DNA from 2 places in the Paenibacillus sp. R-74696 genome. Region 1 is predicted to be linked to the other one. Evidence: a T-box and tRNA genes for the amino acid it is inferred to sense, from the RefSeq annotation. Region 1 holds a T-box; the other holds one or more tRNA genes.
The links. A T-box is a leader RNA that pairs with one kind of tRNA and senses whether it is charged. The one in region 1 lies ahead of argS (arginine--tRNA ligase), so its partner is inferred to be a tRNA-Arg.
Positions count from the first base shown of each region.

Region 1 (9,556 bases):
GCCTGTATTCAGCGCGGGCTGCTCCGCTTTATGAACCATACAAACGCATAAGCAGAATGCCTGCAAAGGCAGTAGATATCCCGATCGTCTCCAATTTGGAGAAGCGCTCCTTGACGACAAAGCGTGTATACAGCAGCACAATCAGTACATTAAGCGCCGTTACCGCCGACACCAGTCCCGCCTTCCCCACATCAAAAGCCGTCACAATAAACATCATGCCAACCGCATTGGTAATGCCGACTGCCATCCCGACGGAAAACGTGCGGCGGAAGCTCCAGCTCCTTTTGATCACCAAGCCTGCTGAATTGCCTGCTTTAGCTTCAGCAGCTGCGATTGGCTTAGCGTTTTGACTCGTATTCCCGTTTCTAGCGCCACCCGTGAAACCAGCATTTGCAGGAGTAACCGCCATTGCAGCGGACCCAGCGGCTATTTCTTGCGCAGCTTGGCCTGCTGCCAGGGCAGCAAAACGCATCGAGCGCATATCGCGCAGCCACCAAAGCCCAAAGCAGATCGATCCGCTGCTGAACATGCAGACAAGCGTCGGAAACAACGGCGCATCCATCAGCGTCGACCATTTTCCCGACAGATCGTTTCCGGCAAACAGCAGCATGGCCAGCAGCCCCCATTGCGCTCCTTGCAAATTGCCACGGGTAATATCATTGGAATAACGCACCAGCAATATACCCGCGATAATGATAATAAAGGAGCTTAGCTGCGCCATATTCAGCGTCTCGCCCCATACCGCGAAGGCGACAACGACAACAATCGCCGAAGGCAGTGCGGTCAAAATCGCAACAATAGAAGCTTTGCCCACGGCAAAGCCCTTGAACATGCTCGCATTTGCCCCGAAAGAGAGCAGCCCCATCTGCACCCCAATGAGCGATGAAACGGTGAAAGCCGACCCTGTTGCCAGCGTACAAACAAGTGTAATCAGCGCTCCCGAGAAAAATACTCCACACAGCAGCGCATTGCGATTAAGCGCCTGCTGGCTCGTCCAATGATACAAAATCCCCCGCAGCCCAAAACTCGTAGCCGCCAGCAAGGATAATACAAGCCACATGAATGCCATTCCTCCATCTCTGTCTGCCCACACATACTTTCCCTATCATGACAGCTGAAGGTTAGATTGTAAATGCACGAAAATAAGCGGTTTATCTCTATTCAACCTTAGGTCTTCCGACCTGCACATTGTGGACAATCCTCCCTGTTTACATGTGGATAAGTATTGGAGGCAGCGGAAAATACTTAACTTGAACACTGTTGATAATGTGTATAACTCTGTGGATATGTTGAAAAACAGAGCCTGCACCTCCACTAGCTGGCAGATAAAAATGTGCATATTTTCACGCTTTTTCATCCATGTGACATAGACAAACATGGAATGAACATGGCCGTCACATGATGGGCTGGCTGCCGCATATAATAGCGTAAAGAGGTTAACGGCAGAGGAGATGCAAAAGGATGGCAAACAAAGGGCGCAAGGTCGCCATTGTAGGTGTCGGTCAGGTCGGTTCTAGCTGCGCGTATGCCTTAATTAACCAGTCGATTTGCGATGAGCTGCTGCTCATTGACCGCACGTTCGACCGGGCCTACGCACAGGCGCTCGATTTATCGCACAGCATGGATTTTGTCCATGGTCGGACGAAGGTCGCTGCTGGAACGCTGGAGCAGTGCGGAGATGTGGATGTGATTCTTTTATGTGCAGGGGCATATCCAGTGGGCAGCGATGATCGGCTGGATGTGCTGCATACGGTGCGCGAGATTTATGAAACGATGATTCCGCGCATTATGAACAGCGGGTTCTGCGGAATTTTTGTAGCGGCCGCCAATCCTGTGGATATTGTGACGTATGTCGTGTGGGAGCTGTCCGGCATGCCGCGCTGCCAAGTGATTGGCACCGGAACGTCCATCGATTCCTCGCGGCTCAAGACGCTGCTCTGCGAGCATTTCCCCGTTGATGCCCGCAGCGTGCAGGGCTATGTGCTTGGGGAGCATGGCGAGTCACAGTTTCCCGCTTGGTCGCATGTGACGGTTGGCGGCAAGCCGCTGCTGCATATTTTGGCTCAGCATCCCGAGCGCTTTGGACATGTGAAGCTCGGAGCGCTCGCTGAGCAGACCCGCAATGCCGGCTGGGAAATCTATACGCGCAAAGGCTCGACCAGCTTTGGCATTGGCAATGCACTGGCGCATATTACCCGCTCCATTCTAAACGACGAGCATCGCATTATTGCCGTATCGGCGATATTAAACGGCGAATATGGCCAGCGGCAAGTATGCGCCGGCGTACCCGCCATTATCGCCCGCAGCGGGGTTAAGGAAATCGTCGAGCTCAAGCTGACGACGCGGGAGCAGCGGCTGATGGAGCGCTCATGCTCGATTATACGCCAGGCGATTGAGAGCCTGTCTCTCGTAACCGAGAAAGAATAGCCGACTAAAAACGGATTGATTTTTCTGAAAGGATTCGATATGATAGCTGTTAATTAACATCAAGGAACGGGAGAGTAACCTAAATAGGCGCCATTTCAAGCGAGCCGGAACAGTGAAAGCCGGCAATGGACGGTTAGGTGAAGCGCACCCGGGAGATGGCGGCCTGAAACGAGTAATCGCGCTAGGGACGTCCGGTTCAGCACCGTTACAACGGCGAGATGCCCTTCCTTTATTTTGTGCGGAGGCGGCAACAAGAGTGGTACCGCGGGGATAACAGGCCTCGTCTCTTATTTTTAGAGACGGGGTCTTTTTTGCGTGCTGCTCTGCTCTTGCCTGAACATTTATTTTGGAGAGGAAGATGATGATGCTGTTAATGGACAAAATTGCGCTGGCTCTGGCTAATGCACTCGCTCTGCCCGAAGCAGAAATTCGGCCCTTGCTGGAATATCCGCCCGATGAGGAGCTTGGCGATGCTGCTTTCCCCTGCTTTACTTTGGCCCGTACGATGAAACAAAGCCCTGCTAACATCGCTGCTTTGCTTGAGCCCCTGCTGATAGACGCGAGCTGGAGCGTTCAGGCTTCCGGCCCCTATTTGAATTTCAAATGGAATCGGGAGCTGACCGCAGTGCAGCTTATCGCAGATTGGCAAAGTGGAAGCCTTATGCAGGCAGCCATTGGGAATGGAGCGCGCGTCATTATCGACATGTCTTCGCCCAATATTGCGAAGCCGTTCGGCATCGGGCATTTGCGCTCGACGATGATCGGCAATGCGCTCTATCATATTTTACACAAGGTTGGCTATGAGACGGTCAGCGTCAATCATCTGGGCGATTGGGGCACGCAGTTCGGCAAGATGATTACCGCCTATCTCAAATGGGGCGACGAGCAGCAGCTTGCAGCCGATCCCATTAAAGGGTATTTGGAGCTGTATGTGCGTTTCCATGAGGAAGCTGAGCAGCACCCCGAGCTGGAGGATGAGGCGCGCGGCTGGTTCGCCAAGCTGGAAGCTGGCGATGCTGAAGCCATTCGCTGCTGGAGCCAGTTTATTGCTGACAGCCTGAAGGAGTTCAACAAGCTGTATGACCGACTCGGCGTGAGCTTTGACCATTTTCTCGGCGAAAGCTTCTATAACGATAAAATGGATGCCGTCGTGCAGCAGCTTCAGGAGCAACAGCTGCTGGAGGAAAGTGAAGGCGCACAGGTCGTCCGTCTGGATGAGCATGAGCTGCCGCCTTGCCTCATTCGCAAATCCGACGGCACCTCCATCTATGCGACACGTGACCTAGCGACCGCGATATATCGCCATGAAGAGATGAGGGGCAGCGAGCTGCTGTACGTCGTCGGCTCGGAGCAATCGCTGCATTTTCGCCAGCTGTTTCTCGTGCTTGAAAAAATGGGCTTTGCGTGGGCAGCAGCCTGCAAGCATATTCCCTTCGGACTCATGAAGCTGGACGGGCAAAAAATGTCCACTCGCCGCGGCAAGGTCGTGTTTCTAGAAGAAGTGCTGGATGAAGCGGTGCAGCGGGCTTTGCAGAAAATAGAGGAAAAGAACCCTGCACTTGCAGGAAAGTTTGAGGTGGCCGAGGCGGTTGGCATTGGCGCCGTCGTATTCGGGGATCTCAAAAACACGAGAATGCTTGCGGTCGATTTAGTTCTGGAGGATGTACTGAATTTTGAAGGGGAGACGGGCCCATACGTGCAATATGCTTACGCCAGAACGCAGCGGATATTGGCAAAAGCAGCCGGCAGCGACGTGGCTGCTGCCCCTCAGCCTGCCGATTATGAGCATGTTACAGGCGATTATGCCTGGCTGCTGATGAAGATGCTTTTGCGCTACACAGCCGCCCTGGGTGACGCTGCCAAGCGGCATGAGCCGTCCATTCTCGCCAGATATTTGATCCAGCTCGCGCAGGCGTTCAATCGTTTTTACCATCATGACAAGGTACTTGCCGGGGACGCTGGCGAGCGGATCGTTAAGCTTAAGCTGGTGCAGGTTGCTGCCGCTGTGCTTAAGGAAGGCTTAGAGCTGCTCGGCTTGAAAACGCCGAAGGAAATTTAGACGTAAAGCACAAAAAACAGGCATCCACCAGCCAGAAGCGGGGGTGCCTGTTTTTTAAATCTTTTTCAAACAAGTATTAGCTATTCGTCGGTTCCGGAATAAGATCCTTCTCGATGATCTGCTGATTGAAATGAGCGATGTTCTTCTCAAAGCAATTGCAGTAGTAGTCTTTCCGGCACAATGGACAAGGTACGTTCAGCATCCGCGTAACGCCTGTTAATCTCCATACTGGCTTCTGGCTGTAGAACAAACGCGCCTTGGAACCTTCACTAAGTGTCATGATGAACTGATATAACCCTGAGGCAAGATCTTTGTCGGCTAAAATAACGTTCTTAATCTGCAGTTTCGAATTCAAGATTTTCACCCTTACTGTTCGTATTCAAGATTGTGTAATAATACCCTTTATAGCGCCTTAAGTCAATATTTCTGCGGCCAGGACCATCGTTTGGGTATAAAAATCTTCATGCGAAAGTAAGGAAATCCCGCTTCGGCGTATCCATTTTAAAAACGAGACATGCATGGTTTATGCTCTTACACTTTTTTTCTCAAAACAAAGATAAATATCAGATAGGCTATGATTAGAGCAAGATTGAATAGGGGGAGGATCATTTTCCAAAGCTCATTCGGAGCCGTTACAAACATAAGGAGTCCCCCTGAAAACAGAAAGAAGATATTTTCTACTCTTCTTCGAGGCTCCCATCCTGCTTTTACGATACTGACAATAACCCATAATGTAATAAGCACATAAAAGATTAACGCAATTAAATTAAGCAAAAATTCACCGCCTATATTCAAGACGAATAATACGTCTCTATTTCTAATAATTCCGTTTGGCGTAAATGTTTATTAAAGTTTTTCAATATAACTATAAGCTTTACCTAAGTAACTCTTTGCACTACTCCATTGGTTTGCAGCTACCCCTGCTAGTATCGCAGCTGTTCCTCCACCAACAATAATAGCTCCTATCACGCTCCAAGATAATGCTGCTACCGTTCCACCCACTTCTATCCATAAACTCATTAAAGCAACATCAAACGTGCTGAATTGCATAGCGAACAAATCAACCCCATTTTTCGCGGTAGCAAACCATTGATTAGAAGCTGTAGCTTGCTTCTGAGTATTGCTTCCTTCAGGATCAGGTTTTGCATGATCACCCACCCAATTATAATTCATACTTTCATAGCAGGCAAAAGTATAGCTAGTCATTGAATTATTACTGTAATAATGGCAAACGGATGGTATACCAGCTTTATCAATGGCCCTCAGTCCCATGCTAGGCTCTTTATCATCCATTAGCTCCCCGTTTATATAAACCTTGTAGTCATAAGTAGCAAATATCGTATTTACCGTTAGAGTGTCCGAAAATATCTCCGTATAATTTTTGTTGTTCTCATATTCAGGGAAAAGACTAAATTTTTTAGACTCTGTGATAACGTTCTTAACACCCTGCGTGCCTTCACTTCTTTCTATTGTGGTAACGGTAGTGACATTTCCTAATACTACTCCTTCTACTGTCTTAAATTCTGTTGTATCCGATATCACATGTATATTTGCATTCTCTGCAAATACTACTGAAACAGCATTTGAAAAAACCAACGTCATAATCAACAAAAAACTTATAAACTTTTTACTCAAAATCCAATCACTCCCTTTTTTTCCAATCATACTTCACTCCGAATTTTAATCCAATAAGACAAAAGAACTATATTGATTTCATTGAATTTCTATTTCAACGTAATCACAAACGTAATAAAATCGTTCTGCTCCTGTGAATAAGTCGCGGCGACGATTTTTTTGCCTGAAGGGCTCCAGCCGAGATCGTCGGATAAATATTGGACATCGAGCTTAATCGGCACCGTATCGCCGCTAATGGCATCCGCCACAAACACGCCGTTGTCGCCGCCAGTACCTTCCGATGTCAGGCTGTAGGCCAGCTTCTTGCCATCTGGCGACCAGCTTGTGCCAAATACCTGTGTCGCGCTGCCCAGCTCAATCGGTTCATTGCCCTTTGCATCGGTAATCATCAGCGTCCGCGTCGTGTTCGTGGTGCGCTTCACCAAAGCGAGCTGCTTGCGCTCTGGCGATGGAATGACCCAGACGACGTCCGTCGCCAGCTTCTCCCCCTGCTTGCTGCCATCAGGAAGAAAATACAGCACTTCATTCACGACATAATAAATGCCGCCTTCGCCTGGCATCGCCGTAAAAATCCTCTGCTCGCTATCGTATATCGTCTCCAATGTGCCATCGACGCCCGCCTTGATCACTTTGCCCTCTATCGTCATGAACAGCACATGCGTATCATCCATCCACATGCCTGTTGTCGTATCGATCACATCTTTGCCCAGCTCCACTGACTTTCTCGTCTCCAAATTCATAATATAGCCGTGGGCACTTTCTTCGTTATTCAGCTTATAAAATAAATATTTCCCATCCGGTGACGGCTTCGCAAATCCCTGATGGGCAGGCTGTTCGTACAAGGCTTCCTCCTGCTTTGTCACCAGATTATGCACATACAAGTTGTTGGGAAACATCATCTCCCCTTCCACCGCTATTTTCTGCTCATTCTCATTGCGCTTGACGGTGACAAGCTGATCCTCGGTAATAAAGCTAATCCCCCGCGTTCTATCCATTTGGGCAATTTGACTGACAGCTACCTTCGTATCGGTCGATTGATCCGGCTCGACGACAGTAATCGTTTTATCCGGCTTTTGTATCGTTTCGCGTGCTGGCGCATTACCGTCCCCACAGCCCGCGAGCAGCAGTGCAACAGAGCAAGCAGCCACACCTGTATTTATCCATTTAAAATAGGTTTGTTTCATCTCGTATTGCCCCTCTCCCTTATTGCTATGCGCTAATTGTAATCAGCGAATGTTTCCGCCTCGTCTCCAGCTTGTTTCGGGCCTGTAAACCTTTAACCATTATTAAACGTTATATAGCGGAAAATAGACCTTGAACGTCGTTCCATCCTCGCTCGACCTGACCAGCACAAGCTCACCCTGCTGCGCCTCAGCAAGCTGCTTAACGAGCGACAGGCCGAGCCCCGTTCCTCCAGAAATACGGGAACGATCACGGTTAACCGTATAGAAGGGCTCAAAAATTTTGTCATGCGCTTCCGCCGGAATGCCGATGCCCGTATCCCGCACTACCACATTGACCCGATTTCCGTCCACATGCAGCGCAACCTCAATCTGTCCGCCAGGACGATTATATTTAATGGCATTATCAATTAAGTTGATGAATATTTGCATCAGGCTCTCCCGATCCGCCCAGATAACAGCAGGCTCCAGCTGCGTATGCAGCATCAAATCAAATTTTGCCGCCTTGCCCTGCATGCGCGTGCACAAATCCAGCAGCAGCTCATCGAGCTTCAGCACCTCTGCCTGCTGCTCAAATTCATACTTTTCCAGCGCCGCCAAATGCAGCACCTTCTCAACCATATCGTACAGCCGCCCGGATTCCTTTCCCATGCTTTGAATGGCCTCATCAATGAGCTTCGGATCATCGCGGTACATATCCAGCAAATCCACATACGCTCGAATCGACGTAAGCGGCGTCTTGAACTCGTGGCTGATATTGCCGATGAATTGCTTCTGCTGCTGCTCCAATTGCTGCAGCTTAAGGATGGCGAGCGTAAGCTTGCGCTGCTCCTCCTTCATTTCCTCAATATGCCGTTCAATGGCGCTGCTCATGAAAAAAATATCCTGGCTTAAGTCGCCCAGCTCATCGCGCCTGCGTACGGGATTTTGCCGCAAATACCGCCCTTCGCGAATGCTGCCTGCTGCACTTCTCAGCCGGGAAATGACAGCCGCAAGCCTATAGAAATACCCATAGCCCATGGCCGCCCCTGCCACCACGGCAATAATGCCCGCGGTTTGAAACAGCTCGCGGATTGTCTGGGCGAACTGATGGTCATTTTTCAACGAGTAATGGAAGCTGACCACGCCAAGCAATCCGTCCTCGCCCTGCAAAGGTGCAAAATAAATCAAGGAATCTCCCGCCGTTTGATAGGCGATTTTGCCGTTAAGGGCGTATTGCAGCGTATCGGACAAATTTGCTCCTTTTTCTCCGCCAACGGGAATGGAGCTGCCGGCTTCTTTGCCCTGCGCGTCATAAAGCGTCGTCTGCATGCCGCTGATCATAGAGATATAGAGAGCGAGCCGCTGCCCTCTTAAGGGCATGAAGGATTCGCGCGCAAGCTGCGGTTCGCTAGTAGCGAAGCTTTGGCGAACGTATTGTGCCGCTACCTCGCTCTGCTTGGCCAGCAGCTTCTCGGTTCGCTCCTGCTGATCGCGCTCGATTCCGCTTTGCACCATCATGCTCAGTACGCTCACGGTGAGCGCCAGCAGCACGACCAGCACAATGCTCATCCGCAGCTTCAAGCTAATTTTCATGACGGCTCACCGGATTGCCCCGGCTCACTCGTTTTTATCGACGCTCCTGCTTTTGAAGCTTTGTAGCCGATGCCATAGACGGTCTGAAGCAGCGTCTGGCTCGAATCGCCGAGCTTTTTGCGCAGCCGCTGGATATGAATGTCTACCGTGCGCGTCCCGCCCGCGTATTCCATATCCCAAACCAGATCAAGCAGCTCCTCACGGGTATACACCCGTTCGGGATGCGACAGCAGCAGCGCTGCGAGATCGAATTCCTTCGGCGTCAGCTCAAGCGGAGCACCGCCAGCCGTAATGAGCCGCTGCTGCATATGCAAGCGAATGCTGCCCAGCTCATACACATCTGACTCCTCCTCGCGTCCAGCCAGCTTCTCGACGCGCCGCATCAGCGCCTTCGCTCTGGCGACAAGCTCGCGCAAATCAAACGGCTTCGTCATATAATCGTCGGCTCCCAGCTCAAGACCCAGCACCTTGTCGACGATGTCATTTTTGACTGTGAGTAAAATAATGCCGACGCCATGACGATTTTCCAGCTTACGGCATACTTCATAGCCGTTCATGCGCGGCATCATTACGTCCAAAATAATGACATGCGGCTGGAAAACAGCGACTTTCTCCAGCGCCTCTTCCCCATCGCCAGCCGTCTCGACCAAATAGCCCTCGCGTCTGAACGCGTATGCAA
Region 1 covers NZ_JBPULM010000042.1:72,903-82,458, forward strand. The annotation lists gene ACSR9A_RS20015 (EamA family transporter) at 29-1,060, opposite strand; gene ACSR9A_RS20020 (L-lactate dehydrogenase) at 1,462-2,427, shown strand; T-box leader at 2,481-2,718, shown strand; gene argS (arginine--tRNA ligase) at 2,786-4,486, shown strand; gene ACSR9A_RS20030 (hypothetical protein) at 4,563-4,841, opposite strand; gene ACSR9A_RS20035 (hypothetical protein) at 5,333-6,151, opposite strand; gene ACSR9A_RS20040 (TolB-like translocation protein) at 6,211-7,305, opposite strand; gene ACSR9A_RS20045 (sensor histidine kinase) at 7,408-8,877, opposite strand; gene ACSR9A_RS20050 (response regulator transcription factor) at 8,874-9,556, opposite strand, start outside.

Region 2 (9,556 bases), on a different contig from region 1:
GCCCTCGATTTCGCCTCTTACGTCAGCCATGCCATTTTCAACGATCAAATTTCCTTTAATATGCACACCTTCTGGAATTGTAACCGTGTTGCCGTCAATAACGACCTGATGCAGATCCTCGCCCGATACCACCAGCTTCGTATCATGTCCCCACATCGAGACGAAGCTGCCCAGCATGACCAATACAAAAACCGCTGCGACCGTTACGCCCGGGTACTTGTAAAGCAAACGCAAATACAGCGGACGAGTCTTCGCCTTCGGTTTCGGTATTTGGTCCAGAATAAGCTGCGTCAGCTTCTCGGAAGACTGTATATCGTAATGCGGGACCACTGCGGCATGCTCCAAGGCGGAAAAAGTCATCGCTTCCGTCTTCTCCAGCTGTTCGAACCGAGCGAGGCAAGCGGGACAAGTACTCATATGCCCCTTCAAATCCATCGTACCTTGTCTGGTCAGATCACCGTCAAAATAGTCGTGCATCATTCCGATGGCGACTTTGCATTCCATAGCAGCCAGTCCTTTCTTTCTTTTGCTCACATTAACGCTCTACTACAACTATAGGATACGTATCAAATCCGAAAGTGTTTCAAAATTTCGCGACAAGCTTTCGGCCATTTTTACAGCTTGTACTCCAGCTTCTTGCGCAGAAACTCGCGCCCTCGATGTACCCTCGTCTTAATCGTCGTTACAGGGATATCCATGACCTCGCTAATTTCTTGAAGAGATAAATCCTCAATATACCGCAGCATCATCACCGTCTTGTATTTGGGAGGAAGCGAATCAATGGCCTGATGGATAATCCGCTGTGTCTCGGACAGCAGCGTCTCCGATTCAGGCGTACGATTGTCGCTTGGAATCATCGAATAACCATCAAGGCCCTCGTGATCCGTCGATTCCGCATCGAGTGAATACACAGGCTTGCGCTTGCGCAGCTTGTCGATACAAAGATTCGTCGCGATCCGATAAATCCAGGTGGAAAATTTTAAGGTTTCATCGTAACGCTCTAAATTTCTATACACTCGCATGAACGCTTCCTGCACGACATCTTCCGCCTCTTGACGGTTGCTCAGCATGCGGTACGCCATGTGAAAAAGCTTGTCCTGATAGAGCCCTACGAGCTCAGCAAATGCCCGCTGGTCGCCTTTTAACGATAATTTTGCAAGGCGGGCTTCCAATACATTCACTTCTACTCCTCCAAACTTTCCGTTTGAACGGATTGTTGCCGCGAGTGCTATTATGAATCAGCAATGCCTACTAAAACAAATATAACTCCTGCCGCGTCCTCTGCCCTTAAACTCTATAGAAAATCGTAATCCACATGGACTTAAAAAGCAAGATAATTGCGTAAGAAACATCCAATCTTTCCAACGTATGACGAAACAACACCGCTACCTTATTTGAATTATTATATACGTTTTCCACTATCTATGGCAAAAAAGCAGCTCTCAAGCTTTTCGCTTGATGCTGCTCTTGCCGGGCTCGTTACGAATGCGAATCGTACCGCACATCGTTCCCAGCCTTTTTATATGAAAAATATTATAAGGAATTTGTCATCAGCTTTTGAAGCACACTTTGAATTTCGTTCGATGGAATAGCAAAACCAATGCCTTGCGCCTCCGCGCTTACCGCCGTATTGATGCCAATGACCTGCCCACTCGTATTCAGCAGCGGACCTCCCGAGTTGCCTGGGTTAATGGAGGCATCGGTCTGCAGCAAATGCTTATAATCCTTCGTGCCGCCATTTTCGTCTTGTACAGAAATTGGACGTTCTTTCGCGCTTAGCACACCAACCGTCATCGTGTGGTCGAAGCCATAAGGATTGCCGATAGCGATAACCCAGTCACCGATGGCTGTGCTATCCGAGTCGCCCAGCGACAGCATCGGGAATGCCGTCGTTCCGGTAATTTTCAGAACAGCCAAATCCAGATCGGCGCTGGAGCCAACAACCTTGGCCACAAACGGCTCATCATAACCTTCTACGGTTACCTTCACTTGGGAAGCCCCGCTAATGACATGCTCATTCGTTAAAATGTAACCATCGGACTGGAATATAAATCCCGTTCCGGAGCCGGTAAGCTGCAAATTGGAATCGTCTGTGCTGTTTTGATCATTGGAGCCTGCATTTGGCTGCTGCTGTTGGCCGTTTTGCGGTGCCTGCTGGCCGAAAAACTGCCAGTAGTCCGAGCCGCGTCCGCTCGAGCGCGTCGCTTGGCCGTAGTTTTCGATTTTGACGACCGCTGGGGATGCCGCTGCATAAATGCTGGAAATTTGGCTGTCCACCGAGTTGGCGGCGGTTGTCAAGCCTGCGCTGTTCTCGCTGCCATTGCTGACGACACTGCCATTTGTCGCATTCACTGTAGCTACGCCGCCTGTAAACAAATTGCTGCGATCCGCCGTATACATAAAGCCGCCGATGACGACAGCCCCTGCCAGAAACGCGGCGAAAATGGACTTCATCGGCGAACGCTTCGCCAGCTTGGAGGAAGCCTCGTCCCCGCCCCTGCCTGCGCCGCTTTGCCCTTTATCCGTCATCGTCTGCAACTGACCCAGCTGCTTCTCATACGAATGGCGCAAGCTCGAAGGGGAGCGTTCTGCCTCGTAGATGTAGGAAGCTACTAGCGGAGCCGTCTGTTTTGCAGCCTCTTGGCCTGCAGCTGATTCCTGCTGCGATACCGATGATACGAGTGGATCAGCTTGCTGGGGCGTTGTCCGGCTTCCATTCGCCTCCGCCTCCTTCGACGCCGAAGCCTCTTCCCGCGGTTCAGCAGCATCCTCATAACCATAAACCGTTTTGAAAACCTGCTCGCTCCCGGGCTTGCCAGCTGCACTCGCTTGTCCGTCTTTGCTATCGCTCGATCCGGCTGTGTTCATGTCCGCCTGCTCGTTTCCTTGTCCTCCACCATTCACTTGATCCGCCATACGATCATCTCCCTGTCCATTCAAGCTGTTATTTGTTCCTCTATATTGGTTGTCCTCGCTCATCTTGATTGCCTCCTTCAAGTTTTACCGAGTAAAATTCATCACTTAAGCTAAGTATCGGGAAAATAACGATTCGTTCTTGTCCGTTCGATTGTATTCGGTCATTTCGTTTGCCTTCTATGTATACATCATGCAGGACGCACCTTAAATCAAACTTAAGTGAAATTTAAAGCAACATAAAACCTTTGAACCCCGACCATATATCGTGCTAAAAAGCTGTACAAGCGCATAATAAGGGCCACTGCTCCCGCTTGCCCCACCTTTTACAACGCAAAAAAAAGCCAAGCGAGGCAATAGCTGCCCTGCTTGGCTTTCCTATTCACGCCAGAATCTCGTGGCGTTTACTTATTTATTTTGCAAGCTCCGTATTCGTATTAGCCCGTGTTTCTCAGGCCGGCTGCAATTCCGTTGATCGTGAGCAATACTTCACGAAGCAGCTCTGGATCATCCTCGTCCTTCGCCCGCAGTCCGCGGAGCTCAGTCAGAAGCTGAACCTGCATGTAGCTGAGCGGATCAACGTATGGATTACGGAGGCGAATCGATTCTTGAATAACCGGTACGTTATCCAAAATTTCCGCTTGGCCCGTAATGCTCAAAATCATTTGCGACGTCAGCGCATATTCCGACTCAATTTGCTGGAAAATACGATCGCGGATAGCCTCATCGGAAATCATGCCCGCATATTCCTTCGCAATAATAAGATCGGCTTTCGCCAGTGCCATCTGCAGGTTGTCGATCAAAGAGCGGAAGAATGGGAAATGCTCATACATCGTTTTCAACGTTTGCAGACGCTCTTCGCTTCCATCCACATATTGCTGGAGCGCTGTGCCGGCTGCATACCAGGCTGGCAGCAGATAACGGCTTTGCGTCCATGCGAATACCCATGGAATCGCGCGCAAATCTTCAAAGCGGTCGCTGTTTTTCCGTTTGGACGGACGTGAGCCAATGTTCAGCTCGCCAACCTCAGGCAGCGGTGTCGATTCCTTGAAGTACGTGAGGAAATCCGGATCGCGGAAAATCAAATCCTGATATTTCTCCAGCGCCGTCTCGGAAATCGAACGGGCTATTTCTTCCCACTCCGGCTCGGCCGTCTGGCCCTGCTCCGGATATTTTGCCAAGCGCGCTGCTGTAATCAGCGCCCAAGTCGCCTGCTCCAAGCTGCGGTAAGCGATGCCCTGCATCGAATAACGCGAGGAAAGCACTTCGCCTTGCTCGGTAATTTTGATGCCGCCGCCAACCGTATGCGGTGGCTGTGCCAAAATGCTGCGGTTCAGCGGCATGCCGCCGCGACCGAGTGCTCCGCCGCGTCCGTGGAAGAACTTCAGCTTAACATCGTATTCGTTCGCCGCTGCTGTAATTTCCTTAAGAGCTACGCGCAGCTCCCAGTTTGCTGTAACCGCTCCGCCATCTTTATTGCTGTCGGAGTAACCCAGCATAATTTCATGCAGATCGCCGCGAGCCGCAACGGCTTGACGGTAAATCGGCAGTTCGAACAACTGCTTCATAATAGCCGGAGCCGCATGAAGGTCGTCGATTGTCTCGAACAGTGGCACCGATTGAACAGAGCAGTGAACCGTGCCGTCGCGATCTTGACGGAACAAGCCAACTTCCTTCGAGAAGACCATGACTTCCAGCATGTCGCTGGCGCCCTGCGTCATACTGATCAGGTAGCTGGAAATGCAGTTCGGGCCAAACTCTTGCTTCGCACGGTAAGCCGTATGGTACACATCGAGGCATTCACGCGTTGCATCGGTATAATCCAAGTGGCTCGACGTCAATGGACGCGGATCATTCAGCAGGCGATGCAGTAGCTCAACCTTTTCATCCTCATTCAAACCTGCATAATCAGGCGTAATATTCATTTTCGCCAAAATTTCAGTCATCGCATTTTCATGCTCTTTGCTGTGCTGGCGAATATCCAGCGTCATCAGGTGGAAGCCGAACAGCTCAACCTGGCGAACCAGCTTGCCGATATGCGTGTCTGCCACATAATCCGCGAAGTGATTGCGCAGGCTGCGGTCAATAATTTTCAAATCCTCCAGCAGCTCTTCCGGGCTGTTATAGCGCATAGCCGAGCCTTTGAGCGCCTCATTGCGCGTATTGGCGAGCTTCTCCAGCATAAAGCCAAGCTTGATGCGGTAAGGCTCCTTCGTGTTGCGCCACAGTTCTACGCATTTCAGCTCAACCTGCTCGCGGTCGCGGCGAATCGATTCAATCAATTCATCCGACACTTCCACAATATTCGTGCTGAAGCTGAGTTGGCCCATCAGCTCATTCAGCGTTTCTTCATACTTGCGAATTGCCAGCAGGCGGTGCATCGTCAGCGCTTCCCACGTCACCTTCGCCGTTACGGAAGGGTTGCCGTCACGGTCGCCGCCGATCCACGAGCCAAAACGGAGAAAGTCTGGCGCATGCCATTTTTCACCTGGATAATATTTCTCAAGGCAGCGCTCCAGCTCTTCGTAGACAGCAGGCAGTACCTCGAACAACGTTTCATCAAAATAATACAAGCCGTTGCGAACTTCGTCGATAACCGTAGGCTTACGGTCACGAAGCTCATCACTTTGCCACAAAATAAGCACTTCATTCAGCAGCTTCTCGCGAAGCTTCTCGCGCTCACGATAAGTCAGCGTCGGATTATCAAGCTCCATGACATCTTCGGCAATCCGCTTGTGGATATCCAGTACCGCTCTGCGTGTAGCTTCCGTTGGATGTGCAGTCATAACAAGCTCCAGCGAAATGCCGCTCAGCATTTGCTGTACATCTTCCACTGCGATTTGACGTTCCTTCAGATCCGCTACAGCACTCTCAATGGAGCCGCGTTGAACGCCTTCCCCAGTGGAACGCTCATAATCGCGCTTGCGGCGAATACGGTGATTTTGTTCAGCAATGTTAACCAGTTGAAAATAAATCGCAAAGGCACGAATAACCTGGTGCCTAATTTCCGGGCTCAATGACGACACGGTCGTCTTGAATTGCGCGAATAGCTCCGGAATATATTCCGCTCGCAACGATTTGCTTGTTTCACGGATTTGCTCTACAATTTCAAGCAATTCCTTGCCGCCCTGGTGGACGAGCACTTCGCCGAGTATGTTGCCTAGAAACCGAACATCCCTACGCAGCAAATTGTTCGCTTGCTGGCGGCTTGCCGATAAATTCGTTGCAGCTTGTTCCGACATACTGAAATCCTCCTGTAGCGTGCCCTATAACGGACTCATTTTAACTATCTTACATCATACTACAAAATCCTTCACGGTTGAAGCCCCGCCATTTACCAAGATGTATGGGAGGTTGTCTATTATGCTCACAACTAAAAAGGGAGCATTAATCATAAAATGAGGAGATGATCCCCTGAATTTCCGCTAACGTCATACATTACCCCTGTATGATACAATTCTATCTCATTCATTTTTTATGGATAAATAGAATCATTTTCACGCTGTAGAAAAGATATAAAAAAAAGAATAGTTGCCATTCACACGTATCTTTAGGTATGGTATAAAAAGGAATTTACCTCGATTTATCAAGAAATGGAGGAGATTTTCATAGTTCAGCTCTACTTGCCATTGCTGATAATTATCGCAGCTATTTCTTTTATAACGGTTAAAGTTACGGCTAAAAAAGGCAGCTACCTTCACCTGACCCCTCATCAAATCGCCATTATCGCCTTCAGTTTGCTTCTTATGCTCATACCGTTGTATATCCCTTATCGGAATGCTGCATTTATGAGCGGTGCATTGCTGTCCTCGCTGCTGTCCACCGCCTTGGCCCTGCTCGCGGTATTCCTCATCTATTTTAAAAAAAATAAATGGGCCTACCTTTCTCTTGCTGTCGCTTGCGTATCGGGGATCATTTCTACCCTTATAAAAATAAACTAGCTGGTAGCACGCGTATGCTTTTTTCCAGCTAACAGGCATCTTTTTTCCAGCAAATAAACAATCCTTTATAGCCTCTTCAATCAGACAAACGCTACTAAAAAAGCTTCCATGGCTGAAACTCTCCATAGAAGCTTTCTGTTCATCGCTTCTCTATTGTCACTTATTATCGATGTATTGGGACTTATTTTGTTATTTTTTCACTGCTGAAACTAGCAAAAACATCGGACGGCGCATTTCCTCCTGCCAAGCCGAATGGCTAGCCAGCAGCTCCTTTGTCGGCTGCAGCTCCGAAAGCTGCTTAAGCTCGAATCCGGATTCAATCAACGCGTTCATGTAGGTCGAAACCGTACGGTGATATTTAACGACATCATGCTCCAGAAATCTGGACTGACGCTGGCCCTCCCTATGATAATTATCCAGCGGCCAATGCAGCTTTTCCCCTTCCGCCCCATAATGCCAATCCTGTCCGGCAAGCGCGGTGAACACCGGATGCTCAACCGAAAAGACAAATGTGCCGCCTGGCGTCAGGGAATGGTGAATCTTATTGAAGAGGCCGCCCAATTGCTCCACATAGTGCAGCGCAAGCGAGCTAATGACGACATTAAACTCCTCCGCTGGAAAATCGATATCCTCAATCGCAAGCTGGCGATATTCAATCTGTCCATCGTCTGTCATTTCCCTTGCCCGTTCCAGCATATTGCCCGAAAGGTCAATCCCTACAACCGAGCGGGCATGCTGTTCCCGTGCATAGCGGCAATGCCAGCCGAATCCGCAGCCGAGATCGAGCACGTTTGCACCCTCCAGCTTCGGCAGCATTTTGCGAAAAAACGACCATTCTCCGGCAGCATCCAGTCCCCCAATCGAACGAGCCATCTGGCTATAATTTGTGAAAAAAGAGGACTCATCATATTTGTTTTGCTTCATCCACCTTCAACCTCCTTAGCGCTTGGCTATTTTGTCCTTAAAAATTATCATCCTTTAAAAACAGGAACAAAAAAAACCTTGCATACCGCAAGGCTTTCTTCGTACTTTGTAACGTTTAAGCGGGTGATGGGAATCGAACCCACGCTATTAGCTTGGAAGGCTAAAGTTCTACCATTGAACTACACCCGCAAATATGGTCGGGACGACACGATTTGAACATGCGACCCCCTGGTCCCAAACCAGGTGCTCTACCAAGCTGAGCTACGTCCCGACAGATAATTCATTTTTAAAGAAATGGCGCGCCCTAAGAGATTCGAACTCCTGGCCTTTTGATTCGTAGTCAAACGCTCTATCCAGCTGAGCTAAGGGCGCGCATTATGGAGCGGACGACGAGATTCGAACTCGCGACCCTCGCCTTGGCAAGGCGATGCTCTACCACTGAGCCACGTCCGCATTACATTTTCGCCTGTATTTCTTAAGTGTTTCATCGTGGCGACAAGTAATAATATATCATGTTGAGAAGGGAATTGCAACTGTTATTTTAGCTTTTTCTAAAAAAACTTTTTCCGGGTTTTTAGCCTTCCCTTTGCTTTTAGCCGCCACATAAAAATCAAACCGTGCTCCTGCAAGCACGGTTTGATGACTGACTATACAACTCCAGCTAATGCCGGCTTCTTATCAAGCATAACTCTGGATGCAGCCGACTCACCTGCGAGCGCATACGGCATGCACAGCGGAACACCGGTACGCGGATCAGGCATAATATCAGCTTCAATGTTAAACACCTCGCGCAAAATCTCCGGTGTCATAACCTCTTGCGGCGAGCCTTCACCAACGACACTGCCTTTTTTGATAGCAATCATATGATGCGCATAACGCGAAGCGTGGTTCAGGTCATGGACAACCATAACAACCGTACGCTTATTAACCTCGTTAAGCTTCTCAAGCAGATGCAATACTTCGAGCTGATGCGCCATATCAAGGAAAGTGGTTGGCTCATCCAAAAATAAAATATCCGTTTCCTGTGCCAATGACATCGCAATCCAAGCACGCTGGCGTTGACCGCCTGACAGCTGATCAACTGGACGGTCAGCAAAATCTACCATTCCCGTCGCTTCTATGGCCCATTGGATAATTTTACGGTCATCCTTGCTCACAGAGCCGAAGCCCTTCTGATAAGGAAAACGTCCATACGATACAAGCTCGGATACGGTCAGTCCGTCTGGAGCAGTCGGATTTTGCGGCAAAATAGCCAGCTGCTTCGCCACTTCTTTCGTCGCTTGCTTATGAATCGACTTCCCATCCAGCAATACGCTGCCTGCAGATGGATTCATCAGACGAGCCATTGTTTTCAAAATCGTCGATTTACCCGAACCGTTGGACCCCACCAACGCAGTAATTTTTCCTTGTGGGATAGCAATATTCAGATCTTGAACGATTAACCGTTCATCATAACCAATGTCGAGATTCGATGTTGTGAGGCGAATCATGTGACATGCACGCTCCTTCCGATGCCCGCTTATACGGATTGTTTGCTGAATATTTTAAAATCATACGACTTATCATTCATTAAACATGATAACTATTATCAGTATCATTCAATAATTAATGATAATCGTTCTCACGTATAATGTCAATGAAAATAAAGCAATTGTTTAGGCCAAATGATTTTGTATCGCCCATGCACGGCCGAAAGGCTTCTTATTTTTGCAAGAAGCCTTTGCTGCGGAGAAAATCGCCCATATGCAGACGGGGATGATTGATTTTGGCCGCCATAG
Region 2 covers NZ_JBPULM010000040.1:12,714-22,269, forward strand. The annotation lists gene ACSR9A_RS19220 (zf-HC2 domain-containing protein) at 1-534, opposite strand, end outside; gene sigW (RNA polymerase sigma factor SigW) at 615-1,181, opposite strand; gene ACSR9A_RS19230 (S1C family serine protease) at 1,534-2,979, opposite strand; gene ppc (phosphoenolpyruvate carboxylase) at 3,351-6,155, opposite strand; gene ACSR9A_RS19240 (hypothetical protein) at 6,411-6,980, opposite strand; gene ACSR9A_RS19245 (class I SAM-dependent methyltransferase) at 7,044-7,778, opposite strand; tRNA gene ACSR9A_RS19250 (tRNA-Gly) at 7,897-7,967, opposite strand; tRNA gene ACSR9A_RS19255 (tRNA-Pro) at 7,973-8,049, opposite strand; tRNA gene ACSR9A_RS19260 (tRNA-Arg) at 8,074-8,150, opposite strand; tRNA gene ACSR9A_RS19265 (tRNA-Gly) at 8,157-8,231, opposite strand; gene ACSR9A_RS19270 (ABC transporter ATP-binding protein) at 8,426-9,268, opposite strand; gene nfsA (oxygen-insensitive NADPH nitroreductase) at 9,480-9,556, opposite strand, start outside.
Region 2: it has a tRNA-Arg gene. The T-box ahead of argS (arginine--tRNA ligase) is inferred to sense a tRNA for this amino acid. The anticodon was not compared.